DNA from 3 places in the Variovorax sp. P5_A3 genome. Region 1 is predicted to be linked to each of the others. Evidence: predicted binding sites of a transcription regulator. Region 1 holds the regulator's gene; each other region holds the start of a gene.
What was found. Region 1 encodes LexA, which represses DNA repair genes until DNA is damaged. Its sites were predicted from a motif close to ACTGTATNNNNATACAGT; they were not measured.
Positions count from the first base shown of each region.

Region 1 (4,197 bases):
AGTCCCAACTGCGTGGCGTCGGCATGGAGCGTCTGCTTGAGGATCGGCGCGAAATAGCTGAACAGCACGAACTGGCCCGCGCCCTGCAAAGCGGTGACGGACACGACGCCCATCAGCAGGGGACTCTTGAGCACTCGCCCCCAGGCCTCACGCGACAGGGCCGCGGGCCGGATGCCTGTGGGAAGCTTCAGCCAGATCCAGACCGCGCTGATGACCGAGAGGGCGGTGATCACCGCGAATGCCGTCCGCCATCCGAAATGTCCTCCAACCACCGCGCCGATCGGAAGGCCCAGCACCGACGCCATGGACCATCCGAGGAAGACAAAGGTAACGGCGCGCCCGCGCTGATCCGGCGGCACCAGCAAGCCGACGCATGCGGCCGCCTGCGGCGTGAATATCGCGGGTGCAATCACCGTGAGCATGCGAACCATCAACAGGCCGCCGAAGCTCGGCATCAGCGTGGCGACGAGGTGTCCGGCGCCATACCAGAGCATGGTGCAGGCCAGCAGCAGCCGGCGGTCCCAGCCCGCGACCACGGCGGCAAGCAAAGGAGCACCCAGGCACATCACGACGGCGCCGGCCGTGATCAACTGGCCGGCCGTCGCCGCGCTGACGTCCAGCGACGTGCTGAGCTCGTTGAGCGTGCCGGGCACCACCATCACGCCCGTGCCGATCACGAAATTGCCTGCCAGCAGGGCCCACAACGAGGCCGGCAGTGCAGGCCGCTTCAACGGCGGACCTGCAGAGCGCCGGGGTTGACGATGTTCGTCGGATTGCCCTTGATGAAACTGACGACGTTGTCGAAAGCCTGCCCGAAGTACATCTCGTAGCTGTCCTGCTCCACGTAGCCGATGTGCGGCGTGCAGATGCAGTTCTCGAGACGGAGGAGCGCATGGCCCTGCAATGGCGGTTCGCTCTCGAAGACATCGATCGCCGCCAGCCCGGGCCGACCGCGATTGAGCGCGGCGAGAAGGGCGTCCTGCTCCACCAGCTCGGCGCGCGAGGTATTCACGAACAGCGCAGTGGGCTTCATCCGCGAAAGATCCTCGAGCGTGACCAGACCGCGCGTCTCCTCCGTCAGCCGCAGGTGCACCGACAACACGTCGGCCGCGGCGAAGAAGGCTTCCTGGTTCGGTGCCACCTGGAATCCGTCGGACCTGGCCTTGGCGCAGCTCTGCTCGCGACCCCAGATCACCACTTGCATCCCGAAGGCCTGGCCGTAGCGCGCGACCAGCTGGCCGATGCGCCCGTAACCCCAGATGCAGAGCGTCTTGCCCTTGAGCACCGAGCCGAGTCCGAAGTTCGGTGGCATCGATGCGGACTTGAGGCCCGACTGCTGCCACGCGCCATGCTTCAGGTTGCTGATGTACTGCGGCAGGCGACGCATCGCGGCCATGATCAGCGCCCAGGTCAGCTCGGCCGGCGCCAATGGCGACCCCGTGCCTTCCGCCACCGCGATACCTTGTTCCGAACAGGCGTTCACGTCGATGTGGCCGCCGACCCGCCCGGTCTGCGAAATGAGCCTGAGCTTGGGCAACTTCTCGATGAGCTGCCGGGAGATGTGGGTGCGCTCACGGATCAGCACGATCACGTCGGCATCCTTGAGGCGCACCGAAAGCTGCCCGATGCCCTTGACCGTGTTGGTATAGACCTTGGCGGCATACGCATCGAGCTTGGCAGCGCACTGCAGCTTGCGCACCGCATCCTGATAGTCGTCGAGGATCACAATGTTCATGGCGTGCCATTGTGCCTCGCACCACCGGCAAGCTGTGCGGACGCATCATGTTGCCATTGCATGCGCCGGTCGCCGGGGGCACTTGCAGGGTGGTTGAACGTCGCTGCCCGGCGATGAAGCGCCAGTCAGTGTGGACGCAGTTCGGCCCTCAGTGCACGTGGGCGGATCGGGGCGCCGTGCCTGCTGCTTCGAGCGCAACCAGTCGATCGAGCTCAGCGCAGACATCGGCCATGCGGCCCGAAATCACCATGCGGCTCTGGTGACGGCCCGGTTGCTGTGCGTCGACCATGCGCACCACCCGCAACGGCCGCGCCGCCGCTGGCGAGCAGGCCTGTACCGTGGCAGTCTGGCGCGCCGTGCAACTGGGCCGGACCCCGACATAGCGCAGACCCGACGAATTGATGCGATGCGAACTGCGCGCCGGCATCCAGCGGCTGGCCAGCGATTGCAGGGGGGTCAACAAATCAACGATGCTGAGCAGGGCGATTCCCATGTGAACTCCAAAGGTCAGAGATTGAACACAGGCAGGATTGCTTTGATCGGCCTCGACAGGGTGATGGCACTTCGCCATACGCCCGCCACCTGTCGCGGCCGGGTGTGAGCGCACCGCCGAAGCCGTGCGCGCATTCATTCGACGCCTACATCAGCATCGTGTTGCGGATCAGGCCGACTGCCAGGCCTTCGATCTCGAAGGGCTCGCCGGGCTGGACGATGATGGTCGGGTAGTCCGGGTTTTCCGCATGCAGCTCGATGACCTGCTTGTTGCGCTTGAGTCGCTTGACGGTGACCTCGTCGCCGAGCCGGGCCACGACGATCTGCCCGTTACGGGCTTCCTTGGTTGCCTGCACGGCGAGCAGGTCGCCGTCCATGATGCCGGCGTCGCGCATGGACATGCCGCGCACCTTGAGCAGGTAGTCGGGTTGGCGCTGGAAGAGGGTGTTCTCGACGTAATAGGTCTGGTCGACGTGTTCCTGCGCCAGGATGGGCGAACCGGCGGCCACACGGCCGATGAGCGGCAGTGCGAGCTGCGCCATGCCGGGCAGCGACAGGGAGAACTGGTTGTTGCGGGATTCGTTGAGCGAGCGCAGCGCGTCGCCCTTGAGCCGGATACCGCGCGAGGTACCGCTCACGAGCTCGATGACGCCCTTGCGCGCCAGCGCCTGCAGATGCTCTTCGGCCGCGTTGGCTGACTTGAAGCCCAGCTCGGCGGCGATCTCGGCGCGCGTGGGAGGGGCGCCGGTGCGCGCAATGGCGCTCTGGATCAAGTCCAGAATCTGCTGCTGACGGGCGGTAAGCTTCACGGCGAACTGCATGTTGGCTCCTGATGGGCACTGGGTGAATATCCAGTACCTGTATTTTTAACCAGTTTCCGGAAGTTGGCAAGCCATGGCCGAAGGCAATCGAAATGACGCGCGTCGCGTGATCGTCCTGGGCACGGGAGGCACGATCGCGGGTCGCGCTTCCGCCGCCAATGACAACATCGGCTACACCGCCGGCGAGGTCGGCGTGGCGGAACTGCTGGGCGACATCGACGCGCCGCCCGGCGTTTCGTTGTCGGCCGAGCAGGTGGCGCAGGTGGACAGCAAGGACATGTCCTTCCCGATCTGGCGAACGCTGGCGCTGCGTTGTGCCCATTGGCTCGCGGAACCCGACGTGGCGGGTATCGTCATCACCCACGGGACCGACACGCTGGAGGAGACGGCCTTCTTCCTGCAGTGTGTGCTGGGGCCGTCGAAGCCGGTGGTGTTGACCTGCGCGATGCGCCCGTCCACCGCGCTGGCGCCGGACGGGCCCCAGAATGTGCGCGATGCCATTGTCGTGGCGGCCTCACCCGGGGCGCGGGGTGTCATCGCCGTTTGCGCAGGCACCGTTCACAGCGCGTTCGATGTCCAGAAGGTCCACACCTACAGGCTCGACGCATTCGACTCGGGTGATGCGGGGCCGGTGGCGTACGTCGAAGAAGGCGCCGTGCGCGTGCTGAGAGATTGGCCCGTGCCGGCAACCGCCGCACAGCTTGCCTTCGATCGAATCGAAGGCGCCACGTCCTGGCCACGCGTCGAAATCCTCGTGAGCCATGCCGAGGCTCGCGGCACGATCGTGGATGCATTGCTGGAAGAGCGGAAGCGGGGCGGTGCGGAACCGCTCCAGGGACTCGTGCTTGCTGCTACCGGCAACGGCACGTTGCACCACGCACTCGAAGCGGCCGCACTTCGCGCGCAGGCTGATGGGGTATCGGTCGTCCGCGCGACGCGATGTTCGCAGGGGCGGATTCTCCCGAGGTCAAAGGAAGTGTTGCGTGACGCGGGGGCACTGACACCGGTCAAGGCGCGCATCGCGCTGATCCTCGAGCTTCTGTCCGGCGGACCTCCCGCCTGAGCGCATGTTCGGCGCGTTGCAATCGACTCCCTGGGCCTATCCTGCGCTGGAGGTCGTGCACATCGTCGGGATTGCACTGCTCGTCG
Region 1 is NZ_JBFUKW010000003.1:97,669-101,865, forward strand. It holds gene AC1D3B_RS05815 (MFS transporter) at 1-731, opposite strand, end outside; gene AC1D3B_RS05820 (D-2-hydroxyacid dehydrogenase family protein) at 728-1,735, opposite strand; gene AC1D3B_RS05825 (hypothetical protein) at 1,884-2,228, opposite strand; gene lexA (transcriptional repressor LexA) at 2,374-3,048, opposite strand; gene AC1D3B_RS05835 (asparaginase) at 3,122-4,111, shown strand; gene AC1D3B_RS05840 (hypothetical protein) at 4,116-4,197, shown strand, end outside.

Region 2 (4,197 bases), on a different contig from region 1:
CAACACGCTCACGCAGGTCGATGTCCTGAAGAAGCAGCGCTCGCAATACGAGCACGCCATCGCCACGCTGACCGGAACGCCGGCCCCGCAATTCTCGATCGCACCCGACATCAAGCCCCTGGCGCCGCCCGCCATCCCCATCGGGGTGCCGTCGGACGCGCTGGAGCGCAGGCCCGACGTCGCATCCGCCGAGCGCGCAATGGCTGCCGCGAACGCGCAAATCGGCGTGGCGACCGCGGCTTTCTATCCCAGCGTGATGCTGCTGCCGGCCGGCGGCTTCGACAGCCGCACGCTCTCGACCCTGTTCGACGCGAACAGCCTGCTGTGGTCGCTCGGCGTCTCTGCCACGCAGACGATCTTCGATGGCGGCCGCATCCGGGCGAACGTCGATTTCTCGCGGGCCGGCTATGAGGCCTCCGTCGCCAACTACCGTCGCGTCGTCCTGACCGCCATGCAGGAGGCCGAGGACGGCATCACCGGCCTCGCCTCGCTGGACCGCGCGGCGACGCAATCCCTCGTTGCGGTCGAAAGCTCGCGTCGGGTGCTGGAGATGGCGGCCAGCCGCTACGAGGGCGGCGCGTCGATCTATCTCGACGTCATCACCGCACAGCAGGCCTTGCTGAACACCGAGCGCCAGGCGGCGCAGATCAACGGCCAGCGCATGCTGACCTCCGTCTTCCTGGTGAAGGCATTGGGCGGCGACTGGTGCGGCGTGGAGCCCCGGAACACGACCGAAGCTAGAACAGGCTGCCCTGCCCCGCTGCGCCAGGTGGTCGGAACGCGCTGAGATCGAGCGCGATGCGCTGGCGGTTGAAGCCGATGCGGTTGGTCGCCTTCTCGAAGCGCTGGCGGATCAGGTCGGCCCACAGCCCGCTGCCTTTCATGCGGGTCGCGAAGTCGGCGTCGTAGTCCTTGCCACCCCGCATCTCGCGGATGCGCGCCATGATGCGGCCCGCGCGCTGCGGGTAGTGCAGCTCCAGCCACTGCTTGAAGAGCGGCGCGACTTCCCAGGGCAGCCGGATCACGGTGTAGAAGGCGCAACGCGCGCCGGCCTCCCATGCCGCTTCGAGCACCTGTTCCATGTCTTCGGTGACGAAGGGAATCTGCGGCGCCACGCTCACGCCCACCGGCACGCCTGCATCGGCGAGCGTGCGCAAGGTGCGCAGCCGCCGGTGCGGCGCAGCGGCGCGTGGTTCCAGCTTGCGTGCGAGTTCGCCGTCGAGGGTGGTGATGGTGATGTAGACCGCCGCCAGATCCTCGGCCGCCATCGGCGCGATCAGGTCGAGGTCGCGCTCGACCGCGCTGGACTTGGTGACGAGGCCGAAGGGATGGCGAGTCTCCTTCAGCAGTTCGATCACCGACCGGGTGAGCCGCAGTTCGCGCTCGATCGGCTGGTAGCAGTCGGTCGCGGTGCCGATCGCGAGGTGGCTGGGCTTGTAGTTCTTGCGGCCCAGTTCGGCGCGCAGGACTTCGGCGATGTTGCGCTTGGCGATCAGCTTGGTCTCGAAGTCGAGCCCCGGCGAGAGGTTGAGGTAGCTGTGCGTTGGGCGCGCAAAACAGTAGATGCAACCGTGCTCACAACCGCGATAGGGATTGAGCGACCGGTCGAAGGGAACGTCGGGCGAATCGTTTTCGCTGAGCACCGACTTCACGTCCTCGAAGCGAACCTCCGTCGCGAGCGGAGGCAGCGGCTCGGCCATGCCGTCTTCGAGCGTGCCCCAGCCGTCGTCGAAGGCGTTCCGGACATCCCGCTCGAAGCGGTGGGGCAGGAAGGTGGCAGCGCCCCGGCCTTTCAGGGCGTGCAGGGGAATGAAAGCGTCGGCCATGGGGGTGTCCGGATACTGTATGAATCAACAGTATTTCACCATTCCGCCGACCTTGCAGCAAGCAGTTGTTAACCCCGGCGCTGCGGAAGCGTAAGCTTCACCTTTCTACCGGAGCCCCCATGCCGCGTCGCCCCGAAAACCTCTACCCGCAATACCACGCCCACATCTATTTCGGACCGCCCACGGTCGCGCAGGCGAGGCAGCTGGCAGAAGATGCAGGGCACAACCTGCTGGTGGTGGTCGGACGCGTGCACGAGAAGCCGGTCGGACCGCATCCCCAATGGAGTTGCCAGATTGCCTTCGACGCGGCGGAATTCGACGAAGTCATCGCGTGGCTCGACGCGCATCGGAATGGCCTCGACATCTTCGTGCACGGCCTGACCGGCGACGACTACCTCGACCACACGGCGCACGCCATGTGGTTGGGCAATGAATGGCCCCTTGACCTGCGAATGTTCCGCCAGGCGCCGGCCTGAGTCAGCCGCTCAGAACTCGGCGTCAAGTTCGTCGATTTCCTCGGGCTCCTGCTTCGCCGCCTTGATCCACTCCTGCATCGCAGGCAGTTCGATGATCCGCTTGCAGTAGGTGGCGCAGGCCCGGTCGAGCGCGACGTCGTAGGTCATGAAGCGCGTGACGACCGGCGCATACATCGCGTCCGCCATGCACGGCTGCTCGCCGAACAGGAAGGGGCCTCCGTACGCGCCGAGGCATTCGCGCCAGATGGCGACCACCCGGTCGATGTCGGTCTGGGCTCGCGACCAGATCTTGAAGCCGGGGAACTTCGCCTTGACGTTCATCGGCAGCGAGCCGCGCATCGAGCTGAAGCCCGAATGCATCTCGCCGCAGATCGCCCGGCAGTGCGCGCGGGCCTTGGCATCAGCGGGCAACAGCCCGGCCTTTGGCTTGATCTCGTTGAGGTATTCGCCGATCGCAAGCGTGTCCCACACCTTGATGCTTCCGTGCTGCAGCGACGGCACCAGCATGGAGGCCGAGAGCAGCAGCATCTCGGCCTTCATCGCCGGATCGTCGGGCGGGATGATCTTCTCGGTGAACTCCAGGCCCGCGAGCCGGCACATCAGCCAGCCGCGCAGTGACCATGCACCGTAGTTCTTGCTGCTGATGGTGAGTACGGGTTTGGCCATGAGTCGCTCCTCGGCTGCCGGATCGGCATGGAAGCTGTGCAAGGCCTGTGCCAGAAAGGTGCACCTCGCCGAGCATGCCATCCAGCTTGGCCCGCAACTTGCCTACAGCATGTGCATGCTGTACCGGGCCTACCAAACCAACGCCGACCTTTTTTCGCCATCCCGGCTCGCGGCCCAGTATCTCGGCAAGGCGCTGTGGCACCCCAAGGCCGATCGCGGCATGGCCCGGCGAGTGGCCGCGGCGATGGAGGTCTACGCGCAATTGCGGCTCACGCACTCGCGTCCACCCTACGGCATCGACAGCGTGATGGTCGACGGCGAGGAAGTCGCGGTGCACGAAGAGGTCGCGCTGGTCGCGCCCTTCGGCACGCTGCTGCACTTTCGCAAGGACACCAGCGCGGTGCATCCGCCCGTGCTGCTGGCCGCACCACTCTCGGGCCATTTCGCCACGCTCCTGCGCGAAACGGTGCGCACCTTGCTGCGCGACCATGACGTCTACATCACCGACTGGCACAACGCGCGCGACGTGCCGCTGTGGCATGGCGGGTTCAGTCTCGACGACTACACGCTGCAGCTCATCCGCTTCCTCGAAGCCATGGGCCCGGGCGCACACATGGTCGCGGTGTGCCAGCCTTGCGTCGCCGCCCTGGCGGCCACCGCCCTCATGTCGGAAGACGACAATCCGGCAACACCGGCGAGCCTGACGCTGATGGCCGGCCCGGTCGACTGCCGCATCAACCCGACGGCGGTGAACAAGCTCGCGAACGAGCGCTCCATCGGCTGGTTCGAACGCAACCTGATCAGTCGCGTGCCATGGCCGCATGCCGGCGTGATGCGCCGCGTGTACCCCGGCTTCCTGCAACTCAGTGCGTTCATGAGCATGAACCCGGACCGCCACAAGCAGCAGTTCGCCAAGCTCTACCAGCACCTGGTCGACGGGGAGGTCGACCAGGCCACCACCATCCGCAACTTCTACGACGAGTACCTGGCGGTGAACGACCTGCCGGCCGAGTTCTACCTGGAAACGGTGGAGCGCGTGTTCCAGACCTATGACCTGCCCCGCGGCGAACTCACGGTGGGCGATCGCAAGGTCAATCCCGCCGCGATCCGCAAGACCGCGCTACTCACGGTGGAAGGCGAGCGCGACGACATCTGCGCCGTCGGCCAGACCGTGGCCGCGCAGGACCTGTGCACCAGCGTTCGCCCCTACCTGAAGACCCACCACCTGC
Region 2 is NZ_JBFUKW010000001.1:325,012-329,208, forward strand. It holds gene AC1D3B_RS01440 (efflux transporter outer membrane subunit) at 1-787, shown strand, start outside; gene AC1D3B_RS01445 (PA0069 family radical SAM protein) at 738-1,826, opposite strand; gene AC1D3B_RS01450 (DOPA 4,5-dioxygenase family protein) at 1,946-2,302, shown strand; gene AC1D3B_RS01455 (glutathione S-transferase family protein) at 2,312-2,968, opposite strand; gene AC1D3B_RS01460 (polyhydroxyalkanoate depolymerase) at 3,084-4,197, shown strand, end outside.
Region 2: AC1D3B_RS01445 (PA0069 family radical SAM protein) is a predicted target of LexA. The motif match lies at 1,841-1,858, and genes of this name have one in related genera.

Region 3 (4,197 bases), on a different contig from region 1:
TCTTCAAGGAACAGGCCCCGTGGTTCACGATCGCGCACGCGGTTCAGTTGAAGCCCGTTCGCAAGGAAGTGGTGGACTTCAAGTTGAGTCCCTTCGGCCGTCACACCTTCTACGGTGTGGACATCAAGTAGTGAAGTTTCCCCGCGACGCGGAACGCCGCGGAACCGGCTTTGCCGGGCCGCTGGTGTTGCCCCCGGCAGGGGGTGAGCGAAGCGACACGAAGTGCGCGTAGCCTGGGGGCGAGCAACATGAACCCTATCGCCATCGTGGCTGCGATGCATGAGGAATTGGCGGCGCTGCTTGCTCAGATGCCTGACGAGCAGCGCATCCGCGTTGCGGGCCGGGACTACTGGGTGGGCCATCTGCAGGGGCAGCTCGTCGTCGCGGTCTTGTCGCGCATCGGCAAGGTCGCTGCGGCCACGACGGCGACGGTGCTCATGGAGCGGTTCGGCGTGCGGGCCATCGTGTTCACGGGCGTCGCAGGCGGACTGGCGCCCGGTGTCGAAGTCGGCGACGTGGTCGTCGCGACCCGGCTCCTGCAGCACGACCTCGATGCCTCGCCGATCTTTCCCAAGTACGAAGTGCCGCTGACAGGCCATGCGCGTTTCGCGGCCGACACCGCGATCAGCGATGTGCTGGCGGTCGTGGCCGCCGACGTGCTGAGCGATCCGGTGACCCTGCTGGGCGAAAAGGTAGTCGAGGACTTCGGCCTGGTTGCGCCGAAGGTTCATCGCGGTCTTCTCGTGAGCGGGGACCGCTTCGTCTCGACTTCGGCCGAAAGCGATGCGCTGCGCCGCGCATTGCCCGACGCGCTCGCGGTGGAGATGGAGGGCGCCGCGGTGGCCCAGGTGTGCCACGACTACGGCGTGCCTTTCGCCGCGGTGCGGACGATCTCGGATCGGGCCGACGACGCGGCCCATGGCGATTTCACGCGCTTCGTCTCGTCGGTGGCGAGCCGCTACAGCCTTGCGCTGGTCGATGCGTGGCTCGCCACGTTGCCGACGGACGCGCCTACTTGAGCCAGCCGCGGCGGCGGAAGTACCACATGGGCACCAGCGCGCTCGCGATCATCAGCACGACCGCATAGGCGTAGCCGTAGGTCAGGTCGAGCTCGGGCATGAACTTGAAGTTCATGCCGTAGACGCTCGCGATCAGGGTCGGCGGCAGCAGGGCCACGCTCGCGACCGAGAAGATCTTGATGGTCTTGTTCTGGTTGATGTTGATGAAACCGACGGTCGCATCCATCAGGAAGTTGATCTTGTCGAAGAGGAAGGCCGTGTGGTTGTCCAGCGATTCGATGTCGCGAAGGATCTGCCGCGCTTCCTCGAATTGCTCGGCGTTGAGCATGCGGCTTCGCATCATGAAGCTCACCGCGCGGCGGGTGTCCATGACGTTGCGGCGGATGCGCCCGTTCAAGTCTTCCTGCCGCGCGATCGCGCCGAGCACTTCGCCGGCCAGTTCGTCGCTCACGTTGCCCGAGAGCACCTTCTTGCCGGCGGCCTCGAGTTCGTCGTAGATGTTCTCGAGCGTGTCGGCCGAGTATTCGGCGTCGGCGTCGAACAGCTTGAGCAGCACTTCCTTGGCATCCTCGATCAGACCGGGCGCGCGGCGTGCGCGCATCCGCAACAGGCGGAACACCGGGACGTCCTCGTCGTGGATCGAGAACAGCACGCCGCGGCTGCGCAGTTCCGTGTTGTGCTGGTTGAGGATGAAGGCGACGCGCACCGACCGCGGGTTCTCGTCGTCGTCGATCAGGAAGTCGCTGCGGATGTGGAGTTCGCCGTTGTCCTCTTCGTAGAAGCGCGCCGATTCCTCGATGTCCTCGTCCATCGCGTCTTCGGGGATGGAAAGGCCGTAGTACTGCTTGATCCAGCGCTTTTCCTCGAGGGTGGGCGATTCGAGGTCGACCCAGATCGGCTGGAACTGTGAAAGCTCTTCGAGCGCCTCGATCTCTTCCTGGACGAGGCGACCGTTGGCGAGCGTGAAGATGTTGAGCATGGCTCACTCCCGTGAATGGTCTTGCGGTTGGGCGAAGGGGTGGGGCGCTTTCAACTCCCTCGCCAACGGACGTGTCAGGGGGGAAGTGAAAGCTGCCGAGACGGGTCGGTTTCCATGTGAAAGGCTCCGGTTGCAGCGAGGCGCGATTATGTCATCCGCCCTTCGAGAATTGATGACGGTGTCTGGATGGACATACAGTAAAGTCGCGCTGATGCAGAGCGTCGCGAAACTCATTCCCGCCACCCAGGCAGAGCGTCTCGCGGCCGCGCTTGCCCAACTCAACGAAGAACAGCGCGCAGCGGTGGAGCACGGTGTGGATGCCGCCTTGGGCGACGCGCAACAGGACGATCGACCGTTGCTCGTGATCGCCGGCGCGGGTTCCGGAAAGACCAGCACGTTGGCGCACCGCGTGGCCCACCTGATCGCGCGCGGCGTCGATCCGCAGCGGATCCTGTTGCTGACCTTCTCTCGCCGTGCCGCGCAGGAGATGGAGCGCCGGGCGGGGCAGGTGCTTGCGCGCGTGCTCGGCCTGAAATCGGAGGCGCCGCCAGCGCTGCCGTGGGCCGGCACCTTCCACGGTATCGGCGCGCGACTGCTGCGCGAGTACGCGGCGCAGGTGGGACTCAACGAGAACTTCACCATTCACGATCGGGGCGACGCCGAGGATCTGATGGGACTGGTGCGCAATGACCTTGGCCTGTCGTCCACAACGCGGCGGTTTCCGCAGAAGGGCACCTGTCTCTCTATCTATTCACGCACCGTCAATACCTGCGCACCGCTGGCGGAGGTGCTCAAGCACGCCTTCCCGTGGTGCGCCGAGTGGGAGGCCGAACTCAAGCGGCTGTTCGGCGCCTATGTGGAGGCCAAGCAGCAGCAGCACGTGCTCGACTACGACGACCTGCTGCTCTACTGGGCTGAAATGGTCGCCGAGCCGTCGCTGGCCGGGCACGTCGGCGCGCGCTTCGACCATGTGCTGGTCGACGAGTACCAGGACACCAACCTGCTGCAGGCCGCCATCCTGCGTTCGCTCAAGCCGGACGGCCGTGGCGTGACGGTGGTGGGGGACGACGCGCAGTCGATCTACTCGTTTCGTGGCGCAACAGTACGCAACATCCTCGACTTCCCGCAGCAATTCATCCAGGCGGCGCGCATCGTCACGCTCGAACGCAACTACCGCTCGACGCAACCCATCCTGGATGTGTCGAACGCGGTGATCGCCGCCGCCTCGGAGCGCCACGCAAAGACGCTCTGGACCGACAAGCCCTCGGCAGGCCGCCCACAACTCGTACTGGTGCCCGACGAGGCGCAACAGGCCCGCTGGGTGGCGGATCGCGTGCTCGCGCATCGCGAGGGTGGGCTGGCGTTGAGGTCCCAGGCGGTGCTGTTTCGGACCTCGACGCACAGTGCCGCGCTCGAACTCGAACTGGCGCGGCGCAACATTCCGTTCGTCAAGTACGGCGGGCTCAAGTTCCTCGAAGCCGCGCATGTGAAGGACCTGCTCGCCGTGCTGCGGTTCGCGCAGAATCCGCGAGGGCGGATGGCCGGCTTCCGCGTCACGCAACTGATACCCGGGATTGGACCGGTCACGTCCACGCGGCTGCTCGACGCGATGGCGGAAGCGGCCGAGCCCGGCGCGGTCGTGCAGGCCTTCGTGGCGCCGTCGGCTGCCCAAGTCGAGTGGGCGCGGTTCGCCGCCATCTATGCGGCGCTTCGGGCTCCGGATCTGGCCTGGCCGGCCGACATGGACCTCGCGCTCCAGTGGTATCTGCCCCATCTGGAACGCCTTCACGACGACGCGGGCCTACGCCGCGGCGACGTCGAGCAGTTGGCGCGGCTGGCGTCCGGCTACGCGTCGCGCGAGCGATTCCTGACCGAACTCACCCTCGACCCGCCCGAAGCCACGAGCGATCGGCCGGGGCCTCCGCTGCTCGACGAGGATTACCTGATCCTCTCGACCATCCACTCGGCCAAAGGGCAGGAGTGGACGTCGGTGCATGTGCTGAACGTGGTCGACGGTTGCATCCCTGCGGACGTCGCGCAGGGTGCGCAGGAGCTCGAAGAGGAGCGGCGCCTGCTCTATGTCGCGATGACCCGGGCACGCGATCACCTGCATCTGCTGGTGCCCCAGCGCTTCTACGTCACGCAGCAGGCGGCACGCGGCGATCGACACCTGTATGCGGGTCGCACGCGCTTCATCAC
Region 3 is NZ_JBFUKW010000011.1:175,357-179,553, reverse strand. It holds gene AC1D3B_RS19135 (ABC transporter substrate-binding protein) at 1-131, shown strand, start outside; gene AC1D3B_RS19130 (5'-methylthioadenosine/adenosylhomocysteine nucleosidase) at 249-1,019, shown strand; gene corA (magnesium/cobalt transporter CorA) at 1,012-1,998, opposite strand; gene AC1D3B_RS19120 (ATP-dependent helicase) at 2,210-4,197, shown strand, end outside.
Region 3: AC1D3B_RS19120 (ATP-dependent helicase) is a predicted target of LexA. The motif match lies at 2,180-2,197, and genes of this name have one in related genera.